Regions from separate parts of the Spirillospora sp. NPDC048911 genome, predicted to be linked through region 3. Evidence: riboswitches for the same ligand, from Rfam matches in the RefSeq annotation. Region 3 holds a riboswitch; each other region holds the start of a gene.

The links. A riboswitch is a leader RNA that binds a small molecule or an ion and turns the genes downstream of it on or off. The one in region 3 is predicted to bind cyclic di-AMP.
Region 1: linked by a shared signal. The riboswitch ahead of ACGFNU_RS43930 (CHAP domain-containing protein) and the one ahead of ACGFNU_RS06220 (NlpC/P60 family protein) in region 3 are both predicted to bind cyclic di-AMP.
Region 2: linked by a shared signal. The riboswitch ahead of ACGFNU_RS12055 (C40 family peptidase) and the one ahead of ACGFNU_RS06220 (NlpC/P60 family protein) in region 3 are both predicted to bind cyclic di-AMP.

Annotation. Positions count from the first base shown of each region.
Region 1 covers NZ_JBICUD010000013.1:158,881-163,239, reverse strand. Annotated here, with positions in the region: gene ACGFNU_RS43940 (pyridoxal phosphate-dependent decarboxylase family protein) at 1-467, opposite strand, end outside; gene galT (galactose-1-phosphate uridylyltransferase) at 585-1,601, opposite strand; cyclic di-AMP (ydaO/yuaA leader) riboswitch at 1,935-2,086, shown strand; gene ACGFNU_RS43930 (CHAP domain-containing protein) at 2,099-2,887, shown strand; gene ACGFNU_RS43925 (CDP-glycerol glycerophosphotransferase family protein) at 3,094-4,359, shown strand, end outside.
Region 2 covers NZ_JBICUD010000002.1:1,026,820-1,031,178, reverse strand. Annotated here, with positions in the region: gene ACGFNU_RS12070 (NYN domain-containing protein) at 1-299, shown strand, start outside; gene ACGFNU_RS12065 (hypothetical protein) at 437-646, shown strand; gene ACGFNU_RS12060 (NlpC/P60 family protein) at 823-1,776, shown strand; cyclic di-AMP (ydaO/yuaA leader) riboswitch at 2,250-2,436, shown strand; gene ACGFNU_RS12055 (C40 family peptidase) at 2,498-2,998, shown strand; cyclic di-AMP (ydaO/yuaA leader) riboswitch at 3,175-3,316, shown strand; gene ACGFNU_RS12050 (CHAP domain-containing protein) at 3,327-4,103, shown strand; gene ACGFNU_RS12045 (hypothetical protein) at 4,149-4,359, shown strand, end outside.
Region 3 covers NZ_JBICUD010000001.1:1,357,930-1,362,288, forward strand. Annotated here, with positions in the region: gene ACGFNU_RS06215 (LuxR family transcriptional regulator) at 1-208, shown strand, start outside; gene ACGFNU_RS06220 (NlpC/P60 family protein) at 1,239-2,156, opposite strand; cyclic di-AMP (ydaO/yuaA leader) riboswitch at 2,235-2,421, opposite strand; gene ACGFNU_RS06225 (amino-acid N-acetyltransferase) at 2,654-3,169, shown strand; gene ACGFNU_RS06230 (RDD family protein) at 3,173-3,934, shown strand; gene ACGFNU_RS06235 (RDD family protein) at 4,283-4,359, shown strand, end outside.

The DNA.
Region 1 (4,359 bases), on a different contig from region 3:
CCTAGCCATTCGCGTGCCAAGGCCAGACCCACGGTGTTCGACATCGTCGCGCCTGAGACGAACGAGCCGGTGTGCTCATCGCCGATGCCGAAAAGCTCGCGAAGCCAAGCGATCGTCTCCCGTTCCAGGTCGGGTGCGGATGAGTCCAGGCCGGGGGCTGCGTTCTGGTCGAGAACGCTGGTCAGCCAGTCTCCGGCTACGGATGCCGGGGTCGCGCCTCCGGTGACGAAGCCGAGGTATCGGGGGCCTGCGCTGCCTGAGAAGCCGGGTTCCCAGCGTTCGGCGAAGTCGGCCAGGGCATCGTCCAGGCCGATTCCGGCGGGTGGGAGGGGAAGCGGCTTGGCCGGGGCAGGGGGAACCGCGGCGGGACGGTCGTTCAGCCCGGAAAGGAGGGCGGCGGCACGGGCCCGCACGTTCTCTAGCAGTTCGGGCATCCGGGCCATGTCTTCGGCCAGGCGGGCGTCCATGACGGTCTCCTAAGGGTCGGGAGGGGCGCCTTATGAACGCTAGAGAACGTGCTTGTACCGTGTCGCGGTCCAATATTGGGAAGTGGTCTGGATTCAGGCTTCGCGGAGGCTATGGGTTCAGGCTTCGCGAAGGCTGCGGGCCGCGTCTTCCGGGGATACGTCGTTCACGAATGCGCCCATGGCCGACTCAGAACCCGCCAGAAATTTGAGCTTGCCGGGTGCGCGCTGGATCGAGAAGAGCTCCAGGTGCAGCCACGCCAGGTCGCGGTCCGCACGGACGGGGGCCTGGTGCCACGCCGAGACGTAGGGCAGCGGGAAGCCGAAGAGCCGGTCGAGCCGTCCCAGCACGTCGAGGTAGAGCGCGCCGAGGGCCTCGCGCTCGGCGCTGTCGAGGGCGGGCAGGTCGGGCACGCGGCGGTGCGGATAGACGTGCACCTCGTACGGGTACCGCGCCGCCTTGGGCACGAACGCCGTCCAGAGGTCGTTGGCCGTGACGACGCGCACGCCCTCCTCGCGTTCGGCCGCCAGCACCTCCGCGAAGAGATCGCCGGGGTGGCGGCGCGCGACGTCCAGCATGCGCCGGGTGCGCGGGGGCACGAACGGGTAGCCGTAGATCTGCCCGTGCGGGTGGTGCAGGGTGACGCCGATCGCCTCGCCGCGGTTCTCGAAGCAGAAGACCTGCTCGACGCCGGGGAACGTCGACAACTCGGCGGTGCGGTCGGCCCACGCCTCGATCACGGTCTGCACCTGCTCGGGCGGCAGCTCGGCGAACGATCTGCCGTGCTCGGACGTGAAGCACACCACTTCGCAGCGCCCGCCGGACGTGCCGTCGCCGTACGAGGGGAAGCGGTTCTCGAAGACCGCGACCTCGTAGTCCGGCGCCGGGATCTCGGTCGGCCGCCCCGGCGCGGAGGGACAGAGGGGGCAGTCGTCCGCCGAGGGCAGGAACGTCCGGGTCTGGCGGTGCGCGGCGACGGCCACCCATTCGTCGAGCAGCGGGTCGTGCCGGAGCTCCGACGCCGCGGCGCGGCCGGGCAGCGGCCGCTGGTCGACGGCGCTCCGGTCGGCGTCGTCCCGCCGGTCGAAGTAGATCAGTTCGCGGCCGTCGGCCAGCCGGGTGACGGTGCGCTTCACCGTCCGCATCCTTCGATCATGGGTCAAGCCTCCCATGACCTGGGGCATCAGCGGTGCGGTCGGCCCGGATCGAACGGCGCCGGCGCCGCGGCCCGTGTGAGGAGCATCACGGTGGGACGTTCCTGACAGCCGACTTGACCACGAGATGGGCGTTCGGGAATGTCCGGAAGGCTCCGCCTGTTGGGCTTCTCTGTACCTTCGTAGGGGAATCCTTGGTAGGGATTTGCCATTTCGTGAGGGTTTGATACCTTCTGTCCAATCTCGCGGGCCGTGTGTTCCGCCCCCTCGTTCCGAGATCGCGAGATCCATCCGAATAGCCGGGTGCCGCATCGGCGGTGCCCCAGGCCGAGTCCGCATCCCCCTCCATCGGATGCGGAGCCGGGGACCCACTCTCCAGGGGTGAATCGGCGTTCCACCGCGGGCGCCGTAGGGCTCTTCCATGCCCGAATCCGTCAGCTAACCCGGTAGGCGACATGGGAGTCAGGGAGTTCTCTTTCATGCTCGTTCGCAACGTTCGCACCATCGTGAAGCCGGCGTCCGACGACCCGGCCACCGCCGTCGGCGTCGCCCTCAGCGCCGTCATGATCGGCGCCCTCGGGCTCGCCGTCATCAACCCCTTCGGCAATGACGCCACCGCCGAGACCCGCGCCGACGCCCACGCGGCCGGCTCCGCTCAGGCCCTCAAGGCGGCCAGGAAGGCCACGGCCGCCAAGAAGGCCGAGAACACCGGCAGGGGCGAGCGGGCCGAGAAGGTCACCGCCGCCCACGCCGTCAGCTCGGCCCAGGCGATCCAGGTGGCCATGAAGCAGGTCGGCATCACGGAAGGCCCGAAGGGCCAGACCAAGTTCCACGACTGGTACGTCAAGACCAACGAGGCCAAGCTCACCGCCAGGCGTGACGGGGGCGACATCGCCGAGTACAACGGCGCTGCCTGGTGCAACATGTTCGTGTCCTGGGTCGGCGCGCAGACCGGCGTCAAGGGCATGGGCTGGGACGCCTACACCGTCCGGCACGCCGCGTGGCTCCAGAAGAGCAAGCGGTGGGGCCAGGTGGCCAAGCCGGGAGCCCTCGTCTTCTTCGACTGGCAGAACGGCTCGGCCGGCGGCATCCAGGGCATCGACCACGTCGGCATGGTCGTCAAGGACAACGGCGACGGCACCATCTCCACGGTCGAGGGCAACATCAGCAGCTCCGTGGTCGCGAAGGTCCGGCCGAAGTCGTCCGTCGTCGGCTACGGCTACCCCGACTACGCCGACTACAAGAGGGAAGCCGGAAAGAACGGCTGACGCACCCCCACCTCTGACGCGGGCCCCCGCCCCCTACGGCCCCCAACTCCCTGCCCTGAAGGCGTCCGGCTCCGGCCGGGCGCCTTCCGGCATTTCACGCGACCTCGGGGTAATGCGAATCATTCAGACGCTTTGCCCCCACTTAGCTCCATGTCCGAGGTTTCTGGAAAGGAACACGGCACATGGGACGGAACGGGGGAGCATCCATGCCGGGACGGCCGGATGTCAGTGTCGTCGTGATCGGATACAACGACGCCGCGCGGCTGCCGCGCGCCGTCGGCTCCGTGCTGGGCCAGTCGCTCGGCGGGGTCGAGGCGGTGGTGGTCGACGACGCCAGCACGGACGGGACCGGAGAGGTGGCCGACCGGCTGGCGGCCGAGCACCCGGACCGGGTCCGGTCCGTCCGCCTCCCCGAGAACTCGGGTGGCTGCGGTCGTCCGCGCAACGCCGGGACGGAGCAGGCACGCGGCCGGTACGTGATGTACCTGGACAGCGACGATCTCCTCGACCGGCACGCCTGCCTCAATCTCATCGCCACGGCGGAGGAGACGGGGGCCGACCTGGTGTCCGGCCTCTGCATGCGCGTCCTCCTCGGTGCCAACTCCTTCAAGGAGCGCAGTTGGTATCCGTGGCTCTACACCCGCCGAGCGGTCTTCGGATCTCTCAGTGACAAGCCCGATCTCCTCTACGACACCCTGGCCACCAACAAGGCCTACCGCCGCGACTTCCTCGAAGAGCACGGCCTGCGCTTCGTCGAGCGCCTCCACTACGAGGACCTGCTGTTCTCCGCCGAGGCGTACCTCGCCGCCGGCAGGACCGCCCTCATCCCGCACCGCGTCTACAACTGGTTCGTCGAGCCGAAAACGGCGACGACCACGACAACAACGACGACCACCACAGCGACAGCCACCACAGCGACAGCCACCACAGCACCGTCGATCTCCAACCGGCGCGCCGAGCTGGCCAATTTCTCCGACCGCCTGGAGATCCACCGCCGGATCGACGCGACGTTCCGGCTGCGCGGGGCGTACGACCTGAAGCGCGTCAAGGACGCCAAGTTCGTCAACCACGACCTGCTCCTCTACCTGCGCGAGCTGCGCGACCGCGACCCCGTCTACCGCGCGGGCTTCCTGGAGCTGGCGGCCGCCTACCTCGCGGAGCTGGACCCCCGGGTCTTCACCGAGGCCAATCCGGTCCCCGCGATCGCCGCGTTCCTGCTCCGCGAACGTGACCTGCCCGGCGCGCTCGCCGCGGCGGAGTACGGGCGGCGCAGGCGGCCGGAGCTGCGCAACGAGCTGCGGGAGCAGGACGGCCGCGTCTTCTGGGGGACGCGGCGCGCCGACAGTGCCCTGGCCCGCAGCGTTCTCGACGTCACCGGGCTCGGCCTCCATCAGCGCCCGCTCCGCGAGCTGTCGCCCGCCAACACCGTCACGAGCCTGGCCATGCGAGGCGACCACGCGCACCTCGAAGGC
Region 2 (4,359 bases), on a different contig from region 3:
GCCTGGTGTCCGGGCTCGGCGGCCTGGCCGCGCAGACCCGCGCCGAGGTCACCTGCGTCTTCGACGGGGCCGAGCTGGACGCGCCCGTGGCGATCGCCGCGCCGCGCGGCGTCCGCGTGCTGTTCAGCCATCCGGGCCAGACCGCCGACGAGCTCATCGGCGAGCTGGTCCGCGCCGAGCCCACCGGCCGCGCGGTGGTCGTGGTCTCCTCCGACCGCGAGGTGGCCGACGCCGCCCGCCGCGCCGGCGCCCGCCCCGCTGTGTCTACTTTGCTCCTCCGTCGCCTTTCGCGGCCCTGACCCCTCGCCTTCGGTTTGCTTCACGACCCGTCAGCGCGCTCGCGTGCGGGGTCGATGCTCGCGGTCACGGTTTTGTCACACCCTCCGCGTACCGTCCGTCACAACCGAGGTAGAGAGACCTAGGTACGGAGGACGACATGCTGGTCGAGTGCGACGGCTGCCAGGTGCGCGGCGCGGGCTGCGGCGACTGCGTGGTCACGACACTGCTGGCGGCGCCGGCCCAGCCCGGCGGCGGCGACGATGTGGTGGATCTCGACGTGGACGAGCGGCGCGCGCTGCAGGTGCTGGCCGATCTCGACATGGTGCCGCCGCTGCGGCTCGCACCAGGTCACGAACGCGCTTCGTGATCGTTCGATCACCGGGCGCGGTAATTGTCACTCGGGCTTGACGAATACTGACGTTTCGGTTGTGACTGCTGTGGCCCCTCGCTAATGTCTCCCGCGAATAGCGGACGAGAGGGGCAATTCCGACCGTGGCCAGTGATCGCAGCTCCCGGCGGCTGATGGCGTCAGCATGCCTCGCCGTGACGACCTCCATGGCGCTGCCCGTGGCTCTGCCCGCGTCGACGGCGCACGCCGACCCCAAGCCGACGGCGAGCCAGGTTCAGAAGAAGCTGAACAAGCTCAACGAGGACGTCGACAAGCTGGTCGAGAAGTACAACCAGGTGACCGAGGACCTCAAGCGCGCCAAGAAGAAGCTCCGGGCGACGCAGAAGGCCAGCCAGGACGAGGAGCTCGCCTTCGCGACGCTCCGCACCAAGGTCGCCCAGATGGCCGCCACCGCGTACAAGAACGGCGAGACCGGCGACGTCGCGGGCTTCATCGGCAGCGGCGACCCGCAGGCCGTCCTCGACCAGGCGGCGGTCTTCTCCCACCTGTCGCGCAACCGCAACTCCGAGCTGGGCCAGTTCCTGGCCGCCGCGCAGCGGGTGCGCCGCGAGAAGGCCCAGGCCCAGAACGCCTACGACGAGGTCGCGGCCAAGGCCAAGGAGCTGAAGAACCAGAAGGCCACCGTCGACAAGTCGATCAAGCAGCAGCAGAAGCTGCTGAAGAAGCTCGGCGTCAAGAGCGACAAGCCCGGCAGCGGCGGCGGCGGTACCGGCGGCACCTACAAGGGCCCGGCGAGCGGTTCGGCCCGCACCGCGCTGAACTTCGCCTACAGCAAGCTCGGCACGCCCTACCTGTACGGCGGCACCGGCCCCCGCTACGACTGCTCCGGCCTGACCATGCGCGCCTGGGAGGCCGCCGGGGTCAGCATCACCCGAACCACCAACTCGCAGTACGCGGCCACCAAGCGGGTCGCCAAGAGCGACCTGCAGCCCGGCGACCTCGTGTTCTTCAGCAGCCTCGGCCACGTCGGCCTGTACGTGGGCAACGGCCAGATGATCCACTCCCCGCGCACCGGCAAGAGCGTCGAGGTCGTGAGCATCTCGTCCGGCTACTACGCGTCGAACTTCTACGGGGCCGGGCGCCCCTGACGGAGCCAGTGAGCCACGCCACACCACGAGCGGACCAGGCCTGACCTGGTCCGTTCTGTTTTGCTGGGGATTTGCTTTCGCATGACCTTTTGATACTTTGTGGCGACCTGCGACGCCCACCATGCGTCGCAGCGCCCCCGACGCCCCCGGGCGTCACGGGAGGCGGGCACCCTCCAGGTGCCGCCTCTCCGCGCGACACCTTCCAGGTGCCGCCGCCGGTGCGACGCCTTCCACGCGCCGCACCCGGTCTCCACGGAGACCGGCCGGCCCACCCGTACCGTGCGCACGCTCCGCGGCTCGAACGAGCTTGGCGTGCATGGCGCCAGCGAGCGCGACACGGCGGTTCTCCCCCGGGCCCGGCCGACGAGCGAACGCCCATCCGAGGCCGCTCATTTCACAACACATCAGCGCCGCGCTTTCGCACGCGGGACAAAGGGTCCCGCGCACAGGGCCCCATCGCGCCCCCCAGGATCGCCGCGGCAGCGCCGAGTCCGCCATCGCGCGGAGCCGGGGACCCACATCTCGGCGGCCGGCCCTTCCTTGGACCTGCCTCCGAACGGGGTGAATCGGCGCGCCCTCCTCTCGAACAGGGCGCACCGTAGGGCCACTTCCACGCCCGAACCCGTCAGCTAACCCGGTAGGCGTCTGGAAGAAGGAGATCCCCCTGTCCAGCAACGCTGTCAACTGCACGACCCGTCGTGCCCGCGTCGCCGGTGGCCTTGTGATCGCCACCGCGGTCGTCACGCCCCTCGTGGCGGCGGGCCCGGCTCCCTCCGCCGAGGCGGCCACCAAGGCCGTTCCCGTGGCGAAGGTGGTCAAGCAGGCCAAGCAGAAGTCGTGGTCCCAGCGCCAGAAGACGGCGCAGAAGGCCCTCACGGCTGCCTACAAGAAGAAGGGCAAGCCGTACCGCTACGGCGCGGCGGGCCCGAACGCCTTCGACTGTTCCGGTCTGGTCCAGTGGTCCTACCGGAAGGCGGGCGTCAAACTCCCCCGCGTCACCACCGCCCAGTACCGCGCCGTGAAGAACAAGGTGTCCTGGAAGAAGCTCGCTCCGGGTGACCTCGTCTTCTTCCACGGCAAGGGCCACGTGGGCATCGTGACCAAGCGCCAGGGGAGCAAGGTGTGGATGATCCACGCCCCCAACTCCGGTAGCCACGTGAAGGTCGTCAAGCTCAACAGCTATCGCAAGAAGACCTTCTCGGGCGCCGTTCGCCCCTACTGATCGCTAGAAACGGACGCGGCCGTCCTCCACGGGCGGCCGCGTCCGCTCCCTCATCGAATCTCAGGCCGTCCCGCACGGCCACCGCCGAGTCCGCGCCACGCGGAGCCGGGGACCCGCCATCCCGCAGCCCCCACCCATCCACCCTTTCAACGGACGGGCTGCGCCCGGCAAGTCTCCCGCAGCCCCCACCCATCCACCCTTTCAACGGGCGGGCTGCGCCCGACATGTCCCTGGGGTGAATCGGCCTCTCGCAGGCCGTAGGGCAGCTTCCACGCCCGAACCCGTCAGCTAACCCGGTAGGCGGCATGGAAGCCAAGGAGAGCCCCCCGTGGCAGGCAAGCACCGCAAACCCAGCCCCGTCGCCGTCACCCTGCGGACGGCCGGCGGCCTCGTCGCCGGCGCGGCCGTGATCGGCACGGCCACCGTCACCGCCCAGGCCGCCGTCGGCGCGGCCCCCGCCGGGACCGACATGGCCAGGCCCCCGGCCGCCGCCGCGGCGGCCGAACGGCCGAGCAAGGCCCCCACCGCGCACAACGTGCCCGAGAAGCTCTCCGGTGCCGCGAGCAAGGCGAACACCGCCCCCAAGACCAAGGCCCCGGTGAAGACCGCGCCGAGGAAGCCCACCGCCGAGGCCGCCATCAAGCTGGCCAAGTCCCAGGTCGGCATCAGCGAGGACGGCAACGGCGAGACCAAGTTCCAGGACTGGTACATGGGCACTGCCCGCGCCAAAGAGACGCTGGCACGCGACGGCGGCGACCTGGAGGGCTACAACGACGCCCAGTGGTGCGACATGTTCGTCTCCTGGGTCGGCGAGCAGCTCGGCTTCAGCCAGGGCGTGGGCAGCGACGCCTGGACGGTGGAGCACGCCAAGTGGTTCGAGCAGCAGGACCGCTGGGGCGACAAGCCCGAGCCCGGCGCGATCGTCTTCTTCAACTGGGGCGGCTCCAAGAACGTCGACGACATCGAGCACGTCGGCATGGTGATCAAGGACAACGGCGACGGCACCGTCCAGACCGTGGAGGGCAACAGCTCCGACGCGGTCAGGCTCCAGGAACGTTCGGCCGACCAGATCGTGGGCTACGGCTACCCCGACTACGCGAAATGATCCGTCCGGCGCGCCCGCCGAGGCCGGGTCAATAGGATCGGCCGCATGGAAGACCAGCGGTCCGGCCCGCCGCCGAACGACCGCCCCGCCGAGCGTGGACTTGAACGGCCCGGTGATCCTCGTGGCGTGCGCCCGGCCAGCGCCGCCCACCCCGGCGAGCCGCCCAGCAAGACCCATGCCGAGGCACTCGGCGTGGTCGGTGGTTCCGGCGAGGCCGATAGTGAGCGGCTCGACGAGCTCGCTGCCGAGCGACCCA
Region 3 (4,359 bases):
TCGTGGCACCGACGATCTGCGACTTAACGAGGAGGAGATCAAGCTGCTCGCGCAGATCGCCAGCGGTGTCACAGCCGATGTGGCGGCACGCAAGCTCGAGCTGAGCGCACGGACGTTGAGGCGGCGTCTGCGCACGATCTGTGATCGGCTCGAAGTCAACACCCCTATCGAGGCCGTGGTGTGGGCGGCCCGAAGGCAACTCATCTGAGCAGTCCGGAAGCGAGAGAAGAACTCCGTCCGTCCCCGCAGCGGCGACGCTGGCGCTCTGACAGGTAGGTCCCTGCAGGCGGCGTCGCCGCGGACGAGGTTCGACTGACAGCGGCGGCCACGGGGGGACGCCGCGCTCCGGCCCCGCTCACCCACGCTCTTCTCGTCCGCGCCTAGGCGCGGACGCGCCCTTAACGTTGCCCACGCAAGTCAAGGCACATGCAGCAGCGCCAGCACGCCCGTCGTCGAGCGCACACGAGGCGTGGCGCCTTCCTTAAGCCTGCCCGTCGCCTGCCACGCGCCTATCCCTACAGCTCGTATTCAGTTGCTGGGCACGTCACGTCCGTGCATCTGCGGTCGACCCGCACCAACGTCGGCCGACTCCGCATGCATCTCGGCCGGACGTTCACTGCCGCCCCACGTTCGTGAGACCGCCATGTGCGCATCGCCGCCGATGTTCGCAAGAACCCCTTGTCGGCAACGCCCACGACGCGGCGCAAGCCGCGCGTCAATGATGCCGCCACGTCCACCGCGCCCGCATGCGTCAATTGACGCAAGTTCTGGAAGCCACCTCACATTGACGCCACACCAAGGTCGCCAGCGCCTTCACGTCCGCCATACATGCATGCCAACCAAAGATTGACACTCAGCCGTGGGCGCACCGCTCGCGCTGGGCTCCGTAAGCCAATGCCTGTGCCGCAGGCAATGCTGCACGGGACAACGCTCGCGTGGCACGGCGCCGCTTGCGCGACAGCGCAACACTTGCGCAGGGCGCTGCGTGCGTGGGCCATCGCTTGTGCTGCAGGGCGCCACTTGCGTCAGGCAATGATTGCGGGTGAGGCAGCGCTCGCGCCGCACAATGCTCACGTGGAGCAACCATCGCGCGAGTAGGCAACGCTCGCGCGGTGGATTGACGCTCGTGTGTGGCGCTGTTTCAGCGTGGCGCCGCATGCTCATGCCGTGGAACAGCGTTGCGCCTCAGCGCAATGCTTCCGTGGAGGAACGCTTGCGGGGGCGTCGCTTGGGGTGGGTCAGGCTACTCGGACTGCGCCGGCGAAGGGGCGGCCTGCCAGGGGGGCGATTTTGACCACGTCGCCGGTCTGGGGGGCATGGAGCATCTTGCCGTCGCCTACGTACATGCCCATGTGGTGCAGGTCGCCGTAGAAGAAGACCAGGTCGCCTGGCTGGAGGTCGTTGCGGGAGATGTGCGTGCCCGCGTTCCACTGGCTGCCGGTGTAGTGGGGGAGGCTGATGCCCACCTGCTTGTACGCCCACATGGTGAGGCCGGAGCAGTCGAAGGTGGTGGGGCCGGCGGCGCCCCAGACGTAGGGGCGGCCGATCTTGCTCATGGCGTAGCGGAGGGCCTGGGCGGCCTTGCCGGTGCCTACGACGGGGAGCTTCGAGAGCTCGGAGGGGTCCTTCTTGACCAGGCGGCCGCGGACCTTCTCGTAGAGAGAGGTGACCTTCTTGCGCTGGCTTTCGAGTTGGGAGCGGAGTTGGGAGACCTGCTTGGCGCGTTGTTCGGCGGCCTTGCGGGCGCGCTGTGCGGCCTGCATGGCCTGCATCAGGCCCTGGACGCGCGTCCCGTCCTGGGTGGCGAAGTAGTGGAGCGTCGCGGCCTGGTCCAGCAGGCGCTGGGGATCCTGGGAGGCGACGAAGGAGACCGTGGGGTCGGCGCCGCCCTGCATGTAGCTGGTGGCGGCCAGGCTGCCGACCTTCTCGCGGACGCCCTCGAGTGACTTCTCCTGGCGCTTGGCGTTGTCGGTGGCGACCTTCGCGGCGCGCTGGGACTGCTGGAGTTTCACCTTGAGGCCGTTGTACTGCTCGGTCAGCTGTTCGAGCTGGTCGGCGAGTTTGTGCGCCTGGCTCCTGAGCTCCTTGGTGGACGGCTCCGGGTCGGCGTGCGCCGGGACCGCGGGAACGGCGACGAGCGCACCGGCTAGGGTCACCGCCCCGACACGGAATCGAGCGCTCCGCGAAAGGCGGGCGATGCGCGAAAAGGATGCAGGGCGCAATGGCTCCACTAATTCTCCTCTCCTCGTCCGCCTACCGAGTTAGCTGACGGGTTCGGGCCGGAGCAGCCCTTCCGCGGTGCGGGTGCGGATTCACCCCAGTCGGTGCCGGTTCGGGGGTGAACCCCCGAACCCACCGAAAGTGGGTCCCCGGCTCCTCGGAACGCTGGTTTGCGGCCCATGGACTCGGCGGTTCGGCCACCGAGACGCGGTGGCCGATGTCAGCGCAGGAGACTAACGGAGTCGGCCTTCGATGCCAACCGAAACATGCGAAATCGCGAGCGCACCTTCCGTCATCACCCGTGCCAGTGTGCTCTACGTCACCTTCGAGGCAGGGGTGTGGTCTCTTTTATCTAGTCACCCACGTTCGCTACCCAGAGTTAGGAGGAATCCACTACATGTAAAGGCCGCGCGTTCGATAATGTCGCCTGTTTGTGGAAGTAGTGATCCGGCGAGCCCGAACCGCCGATGTGCAGGAGATCCGTCGGCTGGTCGACATGTTCTCTGGGTCGGGGCGGCGTCTGCTGAGGAAGACCACGGTCACCCTGTATGAGGACGTGCAGGAGTTCTGGGTCGCGGAGGACCGCCAGGGGGAGCCGCGCATCGTGGGATGCGGTGCGCTGCACGTGATGTGGGAAGACCTGGCTGAAGTGCGTTCGGTCGCGGTGGAGAAGGGACACGGCGGGCGGGGCATCGGGCACCGCATCGTCAGCAAGCTTCTGGAGACCGCGCGGGAACTGGGCGTGGAGAGGGTGTTCTGTCTTACCTTCGAGGTGGACTTCTTCGCGCGCCACGGGTTCCAGCCGATCCTGGGCACCCCGGTCTCTCCCGAGGTGTACGAGGAACTCCTCCGTTCGTACGACGATGGCGTGGCCGAGTTCCTGGACCTTGACCGGGTCAAGCCGAATACGTTGGGAAATACCCGGATGTTGCTTCGCCTGGAGGACTGACCGATGAGTGAATCCCCCCATCGCGGGCGGCCGCCGTACCCGCAGTCGGGCGCTGGACAGCACTGGCAGGGCGGCCAGGCCCCGTCCCAGCAGCACTGGCAGGGTGGTCAGCCCCCGTCCCAGCAGCAGTGGCAGCCGGCGGGCGGCTCCCAGCAGCCGTACTACGACGACACGGCGGAGGCCGCCGAACTGCCGCTGGCGCCGATCATGCGCCGCGCCGGCGCGCGCCTCATCGACTACGTCCTGGTGGCGGTCTTCGGCTTCGCCCTCGTGCTGCCGATCACGCTGGGCGTGATCGGCCTCGATACGCCCGGCGACAAGGCCAACACCGAGGGCGGCATCTGGAACTGGCCGATCTTCTTCACGCTTTTCACGGTCCTGTCGGTGCTGCCCTTCATTTACGAGGCGGTCCAGCTGGTGATGTCGGGGCGGACCCTCGGCAAGCGCGTTCTCGGGCTGGGAGTGGTCCAGGTACGGCCCGCGGGCGAGGCGCTTACGACATACCAAGCGGTTTGGCGAGCGGCCATCAACAACGTCGCGTACCAGATCGGCGTCTTCGTCTTTCTGGCGCTCGCGGTCATGATCTGGGACTACTTCGCCTACGGCATGCTGCTCGTCTGGGCCGGCACCCTGATGGCCTACCTGTGGGCGATCTGGGACCAGCCGTTGCGCCAGTCCCTGCATGACCGCATGGCGGGCACACTCGTCATCGACGAGCGCGGCCAGTACGCGGAATACGACCAGACCGCCGAGTTCGAGGCCTGACGGCGCAGAACGGTGTCCACGTCCGAATCCTCTCCGCCGGATCCCGCGGCACCGGAGACGGCGGATGGCGCCACAGCGTCGCCCTCAGAGCCGTCTGAGGGCACGCCGCGGGACGCTGTGCCCCCAAGGCCTTCAAGGGCCGGACGCGTCGTTTCAGGGCGCCTCCTAGCTGAATACGCGCCCAGGCCCGGTTCGGTTCAATATCCGGCCGGCAGAGCCGGGGACCTTTCGGGCGTTCCTCCGAAGGTCGCGGCGGCCGGTATTGGCGCGGCGGTTTCCCGCGAACGGGCCGCGTCCGTTCCTTCTGGAACGCCTACTGGCAAGGGGCTAACGCCTACTGGCACGGGGCTGGAGCTTGCCGAGCCGGGCCAGAGATTGTTGGCTCGCATCGTCGACACCCTCGTGGTGGGGCTGCCGGTCGCGAT